4 regions of the Nonomuraea sp. B5E05 genome follow, and region 1 is predicted to be linked to each of the others. Evidence: riboswitches for the same ligand, from Rfam matches in the RefSeq annotation. Region 1 holds a riboswitch; each other region holds the start of a gene.
The links. Region 1 has a riboswitch for cyclic di-AMP ahead of ABGB01_RS14395 (C40 family peptidase). Riboswitches for the same ligand answer to the same signal wherever they lie in the genome.
Positions count from the first base shown of each region.

Region 2: it holds a riboswitch for cyclic di-AMP, as region 1 does, so the genes downstream of both, ABGB01_RS08725 (GH25 family lysozyme) here and ABGB01_RS14395 (C40 family peptidase) in region 1, are expected to answer to the same signal.
Region 3: it holds a riboswitch for cyclic di-AMP, as region 1 does, so the genes downstream of both, ABGB01_RS41230 (hypothetical protein) here and ABGB01_RS14395 (C40 family peptidase) in region 1, are expected to answer to the same signal.
Region 4: it holds a riboswitch for cyclic di-AMP, as region 1 does, so the genes downstream of both, ABGB01_RS43575 (CHAP domain-containing protein) here and ABGB01_RS14395 (C40 family peptidase) in region 1, are expected to answer to the same signal.

Region 1 covers NZ_JBDPMJ010000006.1:327,153-330,789, reverse strand. The annotation lists gene ABGB01_RS14400 (LuxR C-terminal-related transcriptional regulator) at 541-753, shown strand; gene ABGB01_RS14395 (C40 family peptidase) at 804-1,847, opposite strand; cyclic di-AMP (ydaO/yuaA leader) riboswitch at 1,854-1,994, opposite strand; gene ABGB01_RS14390 (amino-acid N-acetyltransferase) at 2,263-2,832, shown strand; gene ABGB01_RS14385 (RDD family protein) at 2,918-3,637, shown strand, end outside.
Region 2 covers NZ_JBDPMJ010000003.1:513,120-516,756, forward strand. The annotation lists gene ABGB01_RS08715 (amino acid permease) at 1-22, shown strand, start outside; gene ABGB01_RS08720 (isocitrate lyase/phosphoenolpyruvate mutase family protein) at 146-886, shown strand; gene ABGB01_RS08725 (GH25 family lysozyme) at 940-1,662, opposite strand; cyclic di-AMP (ydaO/yuaA leader) riboswitch at 1,675-1,818, opposite strand; gene ABGB01_RS08730 (NAD(P)H-binding protein) at 2,135-2,878, opposite strand; gene ABGB01_RS08735 (Rrf2 family transcriptional regulator) at 2,937-3,410, shown strand.
Region 3 covers NZ_JBDPMJ010000038.1:40,410-44,046, forward strand. The annotation lists gene ABGB01_RS41220 (sensor histidine kinase) at 1-465, shown strand, start outside; gene ABGB01_RS41225 (response regulator transcription factor) at 462-1,160, shown strand; gene ABGB01_RS41230 (hypothetical protein) at 1,176-2,138, opposite strand; cyclic di-AMP (ydaO/yuaA leader) riboswitch at 2,144-2,286, opposite strand; gene galT (galactose-1-phosphate uridylyltransferase) at 2,353-3,435, opposite strand; gene ABGB01_RS41240 (DeoR/GlpR family DNA-binding transcription regulator) at 3,432-3,637, opposite strand, start outside.
Region 4 covers NZ_JBDPMJ010000048.1:24,753-28,389, reverse strand. The annotation lists gene ABGB01_RS43580 (ABC transporter ATP-binding protein) at 1-569, shown strand, start outside; gene ABGB01_RS43575 (CHAP domain-containing protein) at 647-1,333, opposite strand; cyclic di-AMP (ydaO/yuaA leader) riboswitch at 1,346-1,482, opposite strand; gene ABGB01_RS43570 (Gfo/Idh/MocA family oxidoreductase) at 1,600-2,553, opposite strand; gene ABGB01_RS43565 (aldo/keto reductase) at 2,572-3,393, opposite strand; gene ABGB01_RS43560 (hypothetical protein) at 3,491-3,637, shown strand, end outside.

The sequences.
Region 1 (3,637 bases):
TCGGTCGTGCCGGGAAAGCGGTGACGGACGATCGGCCGTCCTGCCCCGGGATCAGGGCCGGGCTTGTCAGCATCGGGTCAAGACCGCGGGCGAGTGGCGCGCGGGTGTGCGGAGATTCGTGGGGGACGGCTGGCAGCGCTGGGTCCGCCATGACGGTGCCGCCCGCCCAGGTCCGGAAATAAGGTGACTCCTGGCTTGCCGCGTGCCGCCGCCCGTGGTGAAGAGCGGCTGCGCGTTCCCGCCCGTACGTATGGATCACGCAGTAAATAGCGCTCGGATGGATCAAAAACCGGGACGTCGGCCGGACCGATCGGCGCCGGGTCGGGCCTGACCGAGAGGGCGCGCGGACCGTATGTCGAGCGGCGAAGGCCGCCGGCGGACGAGACTCGGCAACATACGGCGGATCATGTCAATAGTGCTGGTCAAGAGCGGCGATTGTCATGCTTGACGACCTTTCCATGATGCGTTTACCGTCTGCGAGGAGCGGCTGTGGCCTGGCTAAGAGGGGTCCAGGCCTGCTGTTGGGGGGGAGGGCTCCCGATGGAAGTGCTCACTGAAGGCGTTGAGCTGAGCCATGCGGATCTGGCGTTACTGGCGGAACTCGCCAGAGGAGTCACGGTCGATCGGGTGGGCAGGCGACTGGACATCAGCGGCCGCACCGTACGCCGGAGGCTGCGCGGCATCTGCGACCGAATCGGCGTCGCCACCGCGATCGAGGCCGTGGCGTGGGCGGCACGCCGCCAGCTGATCTAGCGGCGCCCGCTCACTGCGCCTTCACGTCGCTCGCCTCTCGGCTCAGAGCTTCAATCGGCGATGCGCACCGCGCCCGCGAACGGCCGCCGTTCGATCGACGCGATCCGCACCACATCACCCGTCCGAGGGGCGTGCACCATCATGCCGCCGCCGAGATAGATGCCCACGTGGTGCAGGTCGCTGTAGAAGAACACCAGGTCGCCTGGACGCATCTCGTCGCGTGAGATGTGCCGCCCGGCCGTCCACTGGTTGCCCGTGTAGTGCGGCAGCGAGATGCCCACCCGCTGGTAGGCCGCCATCACCAGGCCGGAGCAGTCGTAGGAGCCGGGGCCCTCGGCTCCCCAGACGTACGGCTTGAGCTGCTGCGTGAGCGCCCACCGTGCCGCCTGCGCGGCCTTTCCGCTGCCCGCGATCGGCAGATTGACGCGGGTGGCGCGGGTGCCGGGACGGCCGGCCTCGCCCAGCGCCCGCCTGAACAGGTTGCTCTCGACCTTGGCGACCAGCTTGCTGATCTTGTCACGCTTGGTGTCGAGGTCCTTGACGATCTTCTCGACCTCGCTGATGCGCGACCTGGCGCTCGCCCTGGCGCGCTCGGCGGCCTTCCTGGCCTTGGTGAGCTGGTTGAGCTCCTCGCCCTGCCGCTGCTCGATCGCGAACGTGGTCGCGGCGCGGTCGAGGAAGTTGCCGGGGTCCTGGGAGGAGGTGAACGCCAGCGCCCGGCTCAGCCCGCCCGTGATGTAGGCGTTCTGGGCGAGCAGGACGGCCTTGGCGCGCTTGGCCGCCAGATCCGTCTCGCTGGCCGTCAGCGTCTTCTGCGCGGCCTCGGCGGCCTTCTTGGCCGTCTTCAGCTTCTCCCGCTGCCCGTTGTACTGCTCGGTCAGCGTCTCGATCTCGACGTGCATCTTCTCGACCCGCGCGGCGAGGTCTTTGAGCGAGGGCTTGGGGTCGGCGGACGCCGGAACGGTGGGAACCGAGAGCAGCAGCGCGGCGGCTGTGAAACTCGCCACACCGAGACGGCGGCGCAACGGGGCGCGTTCCGGAGGGCGGGCGTGCTTGCCCGCCGACGTCCTCCCACGGTTGAGTGTGCGCTTCACCAACCAGGCTCCTCTCATAGACGCCTACCGGGTTAGCTGACGGGTTCGGGCCGGAGCAGCCCTACCGAAAAACTCGGATTCACCCCGTGATGGCGGTCGCCACCGGCGGGTCCCCGGCTTCCCTGAGGAATTGAGCGTGCTTCCCCGCGCGCGACACGCGGGGATCATCGTCGCTGGACACTAATGCACTCCGGGTTCCTGCTCAACCAGAACTGCCAACTCTGTAGAGGTTTCACAACCGAAGGGTCACAAGGTGATCTCGGTGCCACTCGGGCAGGAGTGACTGTATGTGGCGCTTCCTCCCGAACGACCGCCCGGCGCGACGCCGTGCACGCCCGGCCACGAGATGTAACAGGATGGGCGGAGACATGTGAGTTAGGTCCGAGCCGTAATGACATCTGTACTCTGGAGAGCCATGGAGCAGGTGGCCGAACTGACTGTGCCCGAGACCGCGGTGGTGGTCCGGCGTGCGCGCACGCCTGACGTGCGGGGGGTCAGGCGCCTGGTCGACGCCTATGCGGGCGCGGGCTCGCGGCTCCTGAAAAAGGCCACGGTGACGCTGTACGAAGACGTACAGGAGTTCTGGGTGGCCGAGCGTGGCGGGCAGATCGTCGGCTGTGGCGCGCTCCACGTGCTCTGGGAGGACCTCGCAGAGGTCCGCACGGTGGCCGTCGATCCCGAATGCCGCGGCACGGGAGTCGGCCACCGGATCGTCTCAGCGCTGATCCAGCAAGCCAAAGATCTTGGTCTGCAACGTGTATTCTGTCTTACTTTTGAGGTCGACTTCTTCGCGAGGCACGGTTTTCGCCGCATCCAGGGCACGCCGGTCTCCCCCGAGGTCTACGCCGAGCTGCTGGCCTCGTATGACGAGGGTGTAGCGGAGTTCCTCGACCTGGAACACGTCAAGCCGAACACCCTGGGCAACACCCGCATGCTGCTCCATCTGACGTCGGGTGACGCGGACCTTGACCACATGGAAAGGTGATTGTTGATACCTATGTCGATACGTTGGGCAGCACAGGCATGTGTCCTGACACGTGCCACGCGCGCACTCGAAGCGAGGTGACACGGTGAGCACCGGACAGCCGCCGTACCCACAGGACGAATCCGGCGAGAACGCTGCGCCTCCCCACTACGGCCAGCAGGCTCCGGGCCGCCACCCCGGCGAGCCCGACCCCGACGTCACTGTGGTCGGCTACCGGGCGGACGACGCCTACGGGCAACAGCCCCCCTATGGTCAGCAGCAGGGCTACGGCCAGCAACCCCCATACGGTCAGCAGCAGGGCTACGGCCAGCAGCAGTACGGCCAGCAGCAGGGCTACGGCCAGCAACCCCAATACGGCCAGCAGCCCCAGTCTCAGCCCGACTACGGCCAGCAGCAGTATGGCCAGCAGCAGGGCTACGGCCAGCAACCCCAGCAGGGCCAGCAGTACGACCAGCAGTATGGTCAGCAGCAGGGCTACGGCCAGCAGCCCCAGTCCCAGCCCGACTACGGCCAGCAGCAGGGTTACGGGCAGCAGCAGTCCGGCTACGACCAGCAGTATGGTCAGCAGCAGGGCTACGGCCAGCAGCCCCAGTCCCAGCCCGACTACGGCCAGCAGCAGGGTTACGGGCAGCAGCAGTCCGGCTACGACCAGCAGTACGGTCAGCAGCAGGGCTACGGCCAGCAGCCCCAGTCGGGCCAGCAGTACGACCAGCAACAGGGCTATGGTCAGCAACCCCAGTCGGGCCAGCAGTACGACCAGCAACAGGGCTATGGTCAGCAACCCCAGTCGGGTCAGCAGTACGAC
Region 2 (3,637 bases), on a different contig from region 1:
GGCCGGGACGGGCGAGCGCTGACGCGCCGTCGAGCCGTTCGCCTGACGTCGCCTGCTGTGCCGGCGATCACACCGTGAAGCCGTCACGAAGTGAAGGCCGCAGGAGTCAAGAGAGGGACATGACCCTCACAGGCAAGGAACGACCATGCCGAAGACCAGCACCGCTCTCCTGCGCGACCTGCACAAGCCCGGCGACCCGCTGATCCTGCCCAACGTGTGGGACGCGGGCAGCGCCACCGTCGTGGCCGAGGCCGGCTATCCCGCCCTGGCGACCGCCAGCGCGTCCATCGCCGCCCTGCTGGGACGCGACGACCACGAGGGCGCACCGGTCGGCGAGATGTTCGACATCGCCGCCAGGATCATCAGGGCCGTGGACGTGCCGGTGACCGTCGACGCCGAAGCCGGCTACGGCCTGCCGCCCGGCGAGCTCGTCGAGCGGCTCACCGCCATCGGCGCGGCCGGCTTCAACATCGAGGACACCGACCACCGGGCCGGGGGACTCGTCGACGCCGACGCGCAGGCCGCGCGCATCGCCGCCCTCCGGGAGGCGGGTCCCGACCTGGTGATCAACGCGCGGGTCGACGTCTTCCTGACCGGCTCCACCTCGACCGAGGAGGTCGCCGAGCGCGGGCGCCGCTACCTGGAGGCCGGCGCCGACTGCGTCTACCCCATCATGGCCCCGTCGGAAGAGGTGGTCGGCGACCTCGTCAAGGCCGTCCCCGGGCCGGTCAACGTCGCCTGCATGCCCGGCATGGATCTGGGCAGGCTGGCCTCCCTCGGCGTCGCCCGCGTGTCCTTCGGCCCGCTGACGTACCTGACCGCGCTGGAGGCGCTCAAGACCATGGTGGGCCGCATCCGCGCGGGCCAGGACCCGTACGCGGCCTGACCCGCGGCGGGCAGGCAGGTGCTCCGCGGAGTTCTCCGCCTGCCCGAACCCGGTCAGGCGGCCGTGCGGCCCAGGGCGCGCAGCTCGTCGGGGGTGAGCGCCGAGACGTTCTGGTCGATGGGGGAGTCGGAGTACTGGTGGATGGTCCAGGTCTTCCAGTCGGCGGGCGGCGTCACCGTCCCCTTCGGCTTGCTGTAGTGGGCCACCCACAGCGGGTACTCGGCCAGGCCCTTGCCGTAGGTGTCGGCGAAGTTCCAGCCGCTGTAGAACATCGGGGTGACCCCGGTCTCGGCCTTCACGTGCGACAGCCACGCCTTGGCCCAGGCGTTGACCTCCTCGACGGACTTGCCGTCGGTGGTCTCCAGGTCCAGCACCAGCAGGTCGCCGGGCTTGGAGGGCTGGGAGTTCACCATGGACAGGAAGTGCTCGGCCTCGGCGATGGGGTCGTTGCCGGGGTGTGCGTAGTGGTACGCCCCGCGCACGATGCCCTTCTTGCCCAGCTCGCTCCAGTGCCTGGCGAAGGCGGCGTCGCGGAAGTCGGTGCCCTCGGTGGCCTTGATGATGCCGAACTGCGCGGGGCTGGCGGCCCAGTCGTGCAGCGGCTGGTGGTTGGACACGTCCTGGCCGTAGGTGAGCGTGCGCTGCTCGGCCGCCTGGGCCGGGCCCGGCTCGACGGGCGACGCGTGCGCGGGCAGGCTCACGCCCGCGATGGCGGTGGTCCCGGCCAGCAGGGCGCCGGCGGCGGACAGGGTGAGACGTCGCGTGAGTTCGCGCATGGGGGGATCGACTCCTTGCTTCCATGTGCCTACCGGGTTAGCTGACGGGTTCGGGCTTGGAAGTGCCCTACGCGCGCAGCCCTCGGCTGGCGTGCGATTCACCCCGGAAAGGTGGGTCCCCGGCTCCGCGCTGTGCGGATTCGGCCTGTCAACGTCGCGGCAAACGGTTCGGCAAGCGTTCGCCTGTGCCGTATGCCGTAATCCCAAGAAGGTATAGAACGCCCCATAAACGCTGCAAGCGGTACAAATCCCCGCACAATGTCGTTTGCCATGGGGAAGCCCTGGATCGCCGCTCTCGCAGGCGTTCCAGGGCTTTGGCAAAGTTTTTCCGGCACCGTACGCGGGTCCACCGGAATGGGACGCGTGATACGGCTGTGACGCGAGCCGGTGGGCGTACCGCCGGCATTCGGCGCCGCCTGCCGGCGCCGCGGGCGCGCCGGCAGGTCATCCCGGGGGCGCCGGGGCCCTCCGTCTACCGCTGCCGGGCGAGCCAGTCGTCGAAAGTGGTCGGCGCGATGCGCGCGCTCTCGCCGGGCAGCAGCACGTCGCCCGCCATCGCCGGGCCGAAGATCCCCGACCACGTCGGCACGAGCCGCACCGTACGGCCCCGCGCCTCGTGGGTGCGCCGGGCCATGTCCACCAGGTCCTGCGGCTCGGGGCCCGCGACGTCGGCGTGCCGCCCCCGAGGCTCCCCGGTCGCGAGCTCGGCGAGGACGCCGGCCACGTCGGCGGGCGCGATCGGCTGCACGAGCAGCGGCGCGATCGTGGCGACGCCGTCCTGCTCCGTCCAGCCCGCCACCATTTCGGCGAAGTCGTGGAACTGCGTGACCGGCACGATCGTCCACGGCACCGGCCCGGCGGACACGAGGCGCTCCTGCTCCCGCTTGCCGGCGTAGTGGGCGTTGCCCTCGACGCGATGGATCCCGACGATCGACAGCAGGACGTGGTGGCGCACCCCTGCCCGCTCCTCGGCGGCCAGCAAATTGCGCGTGGTGGCGCCGAAGAACGCCGCCGTCTCCTCCGGGCCGGCCGCCGGCGCGTTGATGGCGTCGACGACCGCCTCCGCGCCGGCCAGGGCGTCGTCGAGCCCGTCACCGGTCGCCAGATCCACGCCGAGCGAACGACTGATGCGCACGACCTCGTGGCCGTCGCGTTCGAGGGTCGCGACGGTGAGCGCCCCGATGTTCCCGGTCGCGCCGGCGACTGCGATCCGCATGATGATCCCCTTAATTATGGACTAAACGGATCCATAATAGCTGCGATAGAATCGGGGCGTGAAGCTGCCTGTGAGCACCGAGTGGGTTCTGCACTGCGCGACCACGCTGGCCCAGCTCGAGCCGGGAGCCAGCGCGTCGGCGGCGCAGCTCGCGCTCCACTACGACCTCCCCGCGGCCTACCTCACCAAGCAGCTCAAGGAGCTGGTCAAGGCCGGGCTGCTGGCCGCCTCCACCGGCCCCAGGGGAGGCTTCCGGCTGGCGCGGCCCGCCGCCGAGATCACGCTGCTGCAGATCGTCGAGGCCGTCGACGGCCGGTCCACGCCGTACGAGTGCCGCGAGATCCGTCAGCAGGGACGCGGCGCGCTGCCCCCGGAGGAGTGCGAGCGCATCTGCGTCCTCGCCGAGAAGATGGCCGACGCCCACCGGGCATGGCGGGCCAGCCTCGCCGACGTCACCCTCGCCGACATCCTCGCCGAGCTGCCGGAGTGGGCGCCGGCCCGCACCAGGCAGCGCCTGTCGGGCACCACGTAGCCGGAGATCAGATCGCGGGCCCGCCGCCGATGACCACGTGGGCGGGTCGGCCATCGCCGAGATCGCCTGGCGCGACACCCTGGCACGCATGAGCGAGGCCGGAGCCGGCTGGGACGAGGGGGCCGCGGGATTCGTCCGCGAGATCATCGAACGCCACCCGCTGCCGGCCCGCCGGTCCTTTCGAGGTCGGCCGTGTGCGGCGGAAAGGGAGTCCTCCGCCGCGCTCA
Region 3 (3,637 bases), on a different contig from region 1:
GAGATCCACCGCGTGCTCGACCTCCTGCGCTCCGACGGCGATCCCCAGCAGGCCCATCTGCTTGTCCCCGCCATGGCCGGCCTGCCCGAGCTGGCCGCACACGCCCGCTCCGCCGGGGTCGAGGTCGATATGACCGTCCGCGAAGAGGCCGCGCTCCCTCCCGCGGTCGCGGTGTCGGTCTACCGGATCGTGCAACAGGCCCTCACCAACGTCGTCACCCACGCGGGGCCGACGCGCTGCTCGGTCACCGTGGACATCGACGGGCGCGCAGCCGTGATCGAGGTCGTGGACGACGGCCCCCGCCACGGCCGGCCGACGCGGCCGGGCCACGGCGGACACGGCCTCATCGGCATGCGGGAACGCACGAAGGCCTACGGAGGCACGTTCGGCGCGGAGGCGCGCCCTGAAGGAGGCTTCCGCGTGACGGCTCGGCTGCCCTACGACCTGAACGGCGACCCGGCATGAGCATCGACGCCGCCCCGCACAGTGTGTCCCCGCCCATCAGGGTGCTGCTCGCCGAGGACCAGGTCCTCGTACGCGACAGTTTCAAGCTCCTTATCGACACCACGCCGGGGCTGGTCACGGTGGGGGAGGCGGGCACCGGCGCCGAAGCCGTGCTCCTGGCCCGCCGGCATCGTCCTGACGTCGTCCTCATGGATGTGCGCATGCCAGACATGGACGGCATCGAGGCGACCAGGAGGATCTGCGCCGACCCGGCCGGCTCCGGCACGCGCGTGCTGATGCTCACCACGTTCGATCAGGACGACTACGTCTACGCCTCGCTCCGGGCCGGCGCGAGCGGTTTCCTCCTCAAGCACGCCACGGCGACCGAATTGCTGGCCGCGATCCGGGTCGTCGCCGCCGGCGAAGCGCTGCTGGCGCCCACCGTGACCCGCCGGCTCATCGCCGACGTCCTGCGACGCTCCCATCCCGCCCCGGCCACACGCGACCTCGGCCACATCACCCAGCGCGAGCGCGAGGTGCTCACCCTCGTCGGCACGGGCATGTCCAACTCCGAGATCGCCGAGCACCTGCACCTCACCGTCGGCACGGTCAAGACCCACATCGGCCGGCTCCTGGCGAAACTGCACGCCCGCGACCGGGCCCAGCTCGTCATCGCCGCCTACGACGGCGGGCTGGTCAACCCGTCGCCGCGGTGATCGCCGGACATGCCCTCAGTTCATCGAGATGTGCACGTGGTCGTAGTGGTTCTCGGTGATGCTGCCCCGGTTGGACATCGCGCTCCAGCCCGAGCCGTGGTTGATGCGCTGCTTCCAGATGACGTACTTGACGCCCAGCTTGCTCTTGTTCTTGATGGCCCACTCCGCGATGCGGTCGCCCAGGGCGGCGTTGGCGGCGGAGGGCATCGAGCCGCCCGTGCTCATCATGAAGTCACAGGCCCGGCCCAGGGGATGCTCGCCGCTGGATCCGGAGCGGAAGCAGCCGACGGTGAAGGGCAGCGCGAAGTTCTTGCCGATCTGCTCCTTCATCAGCCGCGTGCGCGGGGTGATGTTGTCGGAGCCGGACGGCAGTTCGGGCGCCCAGCCGCCGTCGGACCTGCGGTTGGTGCCGAACGGCACCAGGTCCTGAAGCTTCTTCTCGATGTCGTCGATGACGTCCTCGGCCTCGTCGCGCTGGCCGGCCACCTCGGCCGCGTCTTTGCGGATCTTGTCGGCGAGCTCGACGGCCTCCACGGAGGCCTTCTTCTTCTCGTCGCGCGCCTTGACCACGCCCTGCACGAACGCCTGCTGCTCGGCGGTGACCTGATTGAGCACCGCCGCGCCGCCGCTGTTCTCCGGCAGCATGAACGCGGGCACCCCGGGGTTGCCGTTCTGGTAGCGCAGGCGGGCTATCTCGGCGACGCGTTTCTCGGCCGTCGTCAGCGCCTCTTCGGCGGTGGCCAGCCGGGCCTTGGCCGCCTTGGCCGACTTCTGCGCCTTGGCCAGCTCGACGCGCTTGAGGTTGTAGGCCTCGATCAGCTTGTCGACCTTCTTGTTGAGCTGCTTGAGCTGCGCGCGCAGCTCGGACTCCTTGGGTTTGGGGGCCGCGGACGCCGCGGACGCCGGGGCCGCCGAAACGATGACGGCGGCGGCGGTGATGAGACCGATGGCAAGACTCGCGGGGGACGAAGCCGCCACGTAGGTGTTCCTCTCCCTCTGCCGGCCGGGTTAGCTGACGGGTTCGGGTATGGGAGCTGCGTATCCCTACCACTGATGTGGATTCACCCCAGGTGCGATGGGTCCCCGGCTCCTGGGCAACTCGCCCAGGATTAGGCGGTGCAACGGCTGTTACGGCCGATGCATAAGGGGATATTAGTGGTAGATCACGAGACATGCGACCTTAAGTAGAAATCTATTCTTGATCTACTTGTGATCGGAGCATGCGCGCGGCCTCCTCCGGCAGCACGTCGTTGACGAACGCGCCCATCGCGGACTCCGAGCCCGCCAGATACTTGAGCTTGTTGGGCGCCCGCCGGATGCTGAAGAGCTCCAGATGCAGGTACGCGAGCTCGCGATCGCGCCGCACGGGAGCCTGGTGCCAGGCCGAGATGTACGGCATCACGACCCCGAACAGCCCGTCGAAGGCCCGCAGCACCGAGGTGTAGAGCGGGGCGAAGGCCGCACGCTCCTCCTCCGTGAGCGCCGCCAGGTCCGGCACCTGCCGGTGCGGATACACGTGCACCTCGTACGGCCAGCGCGCGGCCGCGGGCACGAACGCCGTCCACAGCTCGTTGCCGGCCACCACCCGTGTTCCGGCGGCACGTTCGGCGGCCAGCACGTCGGCGAACAGGTTGCCCGCGCCCTGGTAGCGGGCCGCGGCGCCGAGCTGGAGTTTCGTCCTGGGTGTGACGTACGGGTAGGCGTAGATCTGGCCATGCGGATGCGCCAGCGTGATGCCGATCTCCTCGCCCCGGTTCTCGAAGCAGAACACCTGCTCCACGCCCTCGATCCCGGACAACTCGGCCGTACGGTCGGCCCACGCCTCCATGACCAGCCGCACCTGGGCGTCGGAGAGCTTGGAGAAGGAGGACGAGTGGTCCGAAGTGAAGCACACCACCTCGCACCGCCCAACTCCCGGACGAATCTCACTCAGCCCGCCCACATCGTGATAAGTCCCAAAATTTGTGGAGAAGGAGGGAAAGCGGTTCTCGAACACCGCCACGTCGTAGTCGTACGCCGGAATCTCCGTCGCCCGCGTGTCCGACGACGGGCACAACGGGCACTCGGCGGACGTGCCCGTCGGCAGGAACGTCCGCGTCTGCCGGTGCCCGGCCATCGCGATCCACTCCTCGGTCAGCGGATCGTAGCGCAGCTCGGACGCCACCGGCCGGGGCTCGAGCGGACGCCGGTCGAGCGCGCTCCGGTCGGCGTCGTCGCGCCGGTCGAAGTAGATCAGCTCTCGGCCGTCGGCCAGATGGGTGACGGTGCGCTTCAATGCGTGTCCTCCGCGATTATCAGTTCTCCGGCCCGCTCGGCCAGTTCGGTGCGTGCGTCCTCGGGCAGCCCCGCGTCGCTGATGACCACGTCGGCCTCGCTCAGCTCGGCGATGGTGCTGATGCCCACGGTGTTCCACTTCGTGTGGTCGGCGGGCACGACCAGCCGGTGCGCGGCCGTCACAAGCTCCCTGTCGGTCTCCG
Region 4 (3,637 bases), on a different contig from region 1:
TCCCGCTGCGGGACGTGCCGGCCGTGCGCTGGCGGCGCCGGATCAGCGCCGTGTTCCAGGACCGGGTTCCGTTCGAGCTCGCCGCCGCCGAGACGGTCGGCATCGGCGACCTGCCCCGTATGGACGACCGCGCCGCCGTGGAGCAGGCGCTGGAGCGGGCCGGCGCCACGGAGACGGTGGCCGGGCTGCCCAGGGGCCTGGACACCGAGCTGGGCGACAGCTTCGAGGGCGGCGTGACGTTGTCCGGCGGGCAGTGGCAGAGCCTGGCCCTGGCGCGCGCCTCGATGCGGGAGGAGCCGCTGCTGTTCGTGCTGGACGAGCCGACCGCCTCCCTGGACGCTCCCGCCGAGAGCGCCGTCTTCGCCAGGTACGCGCAGGCCGCGCGCCGCCACCGCGCCGCCATCACTCTCCTGATCACCCACCGCTTCCCGACGGTGCGCATGGCCGACCTGATCGTGGTGCTGGACGGCGGGCGGATCGCCGAGCAGGGCGCTCACGGCGAGCTCATGGCCCGCCGGGGCCGCTACGCCGAGCTGCACGCCATCCAGCGAGCGGCGGCGGACGGCTAGGCCGCCGGCCGGCCGGGCGGAAACGCGAGCGAGCGCGCGTCCCGAACGGGACGCGCGCTCGCTCGCGGTGACCGGGGTCAGGCGGCGTACTCGGGGTAGCCGTAGCCGACGACCTGGGACTTCGGACGGGTCCGCTCCTCGACCTTGCCGTTGCCGGTGTTGCCTTCGACCGTGGAGATGGTGCCGTCGCCGTTGTCCTTCACGACGAAGCCGACGTGCTGGATGTCGGTGAGCTTCTTGCCGCCGTCCCAGGAGAAGAACACCACGGCGCCGGGCTTGGCCTTGTTGCCGAAGCGGTCGTTGGCGGCGAACCACTTGGCGTGGGTGACGGTGTAGGCGTCCCAGCCGATCTGCGGGCGGGCGCCGGTCTGCTCGCCGACCCAGGAGACGAACATCGCGCACCAGGCGGCGTTCAGGTACGCGGCCCGGTTGCCGCCGTCGCGGGCGATGGTCTCGGCGGCGCGCTGCGAGTCGGCGTACCACTTCTGGTACGGGGTGCCGCCGCCGGCGGCGTTCTCGGAGGTGCCGACCTGGGACTTGGCGAAGTCCAGGACCTGGGAGGCGGTCACGTTGACCTTGGTCTCCTTGGCCGCGCGCTGCTTGGAGTCGGTCACCGGGGAGACGGCGGCCGGCTTGTCCGCGGGCGGGGTGTCGGCGTTGGCCGCGGCGACGTTGAAGCCGAAGGCCGAGGCGAGGACGCTGGCGCCGAGTGCGGCGCAGGTGATGGTTCGCTTGGGAATTGCGGTAAGACGGAACGTGGCCATCGAGGGGGTAACTCCTTGCTTCCATGCCGCTTACCGGGTTAGCTGACGGGTTCGGGCGTGGAAGCTGCCCTACGGCACCAGAGTGCCGATTCACCCCAAAGGACGTGGGTCCCCGGTTCCGCGTGATGCGGATTCAGCGGTCACAGGACAATCCTGTGATCTATCGTGCGATGGTCAGACATAGCCGGACAAACCGGACGTATGCCGTAAGTTGCCCCACAAGGTAATACATGGGGCAAGAGGATTACAACTGCATAAAGGCCCAGCTAGGCGATTTGCCTGCGAGCGTCGGCCAGAAGCCCTGCCATGGCAAGGGATTCGTCAAGGGGCATGATCGAGGATTCGGTCCTGCCCTCGGCCGTGGCGGCGCGGACCTCGCGGAGCTCACCGGCGTATCCGTTGTCGGCCGGATCGAGCACATGCTCTTCCGGCTCCATGGAAGGCCCGGTGAGGACGATCCGCTCCGGCGCCCAGAACGGCGCGTGGATGTCCGCCCGCATCTGCGTACCTACAACACAGGCATGGTTCGGGTAATTCCCCAGCAAGGAGGTTTCCACGAAAGCCCGCCTGCCGCCGGGATAGAGCAACACCCCGCCCGCCTCCGCGTCAACTCCGCTCGGCGCCAGGGAGCCCGTCATGCGCAGGCCGGTGGGCATGCCCAGAAGCAGCTGGGCCAGGCCGAACGGGTAGACCCCCAGGTCGAGCAGCGAGCCCCCGCCCAGCTCCGGGGCCCACAGCCGGTGCGCCGGATCGTACGGCATGGCGAAGCCGAAACTGGCCTGCACCGACCGGATGTCGCCGAGCCGCGCGTCGGCGGCGATGAGGCGGATCAGCGGGTTGAACCGCATCCACATGGCTTCCATCAGGAACACGCCCGCCTCGCGCGCCAGGCGTACCATCTTCTCCGTGTCGTCCACGGTCGCGGCCAGCGGCTTCTCGCACAACACGGCCTTGCCTGCGGCGATGGCGGCCTGCGCGACCCGCAGGTGCTCGGTGTGCGGCGTCGCCACGTAGATCGCGTCCACCGCGGGGTCGGCGCACAGGTGCTCGTAGGAGCCGTACGCCGACTCCGCGCCCAGCGCGGCCGCCAGGGCCTGCGCCCGCCGCAGGTTCCTGGAACCGACGGCGCCCACCCGCATCCCGGGCTCGGCCACGATGGCCGCTCCCACGGTCCGCGCTATGACGCCCGTCGCCGCGATGCCCCACGTGAAGTCCCGCACGCGGAAGATGCTAGACGATCAGACCAAATTGAACGTGTCAGGGTCGCCTCCGATGCGAAGGCCCCTGTTGAGCGCGCCGATGGCGGCCATGCTCTCCGGATCGAGGATGAAGTCGAACACGTCGATGTTCGCGGCGATCCGCGACGGCGTCACGGACTTGGGAATGACGACGTTGCCGAGTTGCAGGTGCCAGCGGAGCACGATCTGCGCGGGGGTCTTGCCGTGCTTGTCCGCCAGCACCGCGAGCGCCGGATCCTCGAGCAGCCCCTTGCCCTGGCCGAGCGGGCTCCACGCCTCGGTGAGGATGCCGTTGGCCTCGTGGAAGGCCCGCATCTCCCGCTGCTGGAAGTACGGGTGGAGCTCGACCTGGTTGATGGAGGGCGTGATGTCGGTCTCGGTCATGAGCCGGGTGAGCGTGCCGACGGTGAAATTGGACACGCCGATGGCCTTGGCCCGCCCGTCACGGTAGATCTTCTCGATCGCCTTCCACGCCTGTACGTACCTGTCCTGCTTCGGCACCGGCCAGTGGATGAGATAGAGATCGACGTAGTCGAGCCCCAGCCGGGCCAGGCTCTCGTCGAAGGACTCCTCCGCGCGGGCGTGGTCGGCGTTGCGCAGCTTGGTGGTGACGAACACCTTCTCGCGGCGCAGGCCGGACGCGCGCACGGCACGCCCCACGCCCTCCTCGTTCTCATAGGCGGCGGCGGTGTCGATGTGCCGGTAGCCGGCCTCCAGCGCCGTCGTCACCACCTGCTCCGCCTCGCCGGCAGGCACCTGCCAGACGCCGAAGCCGAGTTGCGGGATCTGCACGCCGTCCGTGTTGAGCATGAGCGAGTTCATGGTCTCCATTGTTCACGCACCGTTTCTGGCCGCTTAAGGCGGCCGGGCTAGCTTGAAGCGGTCGTGAACGCGCCATCACCCGGCTGGGAGGACTGGAGTGGTCGAACAGGCGTCGGCCTGGGTGGAGTCACCGCTCCAGATGCTGTGCGCCGTCGAGGCCCACCACGCCGGGCTCCTCGGGACCGCCACGGCCGTCGTGCCGCGGGCGGGGCTTCGCCCGCTGAAGGTGACCCGCCAGGAGCTG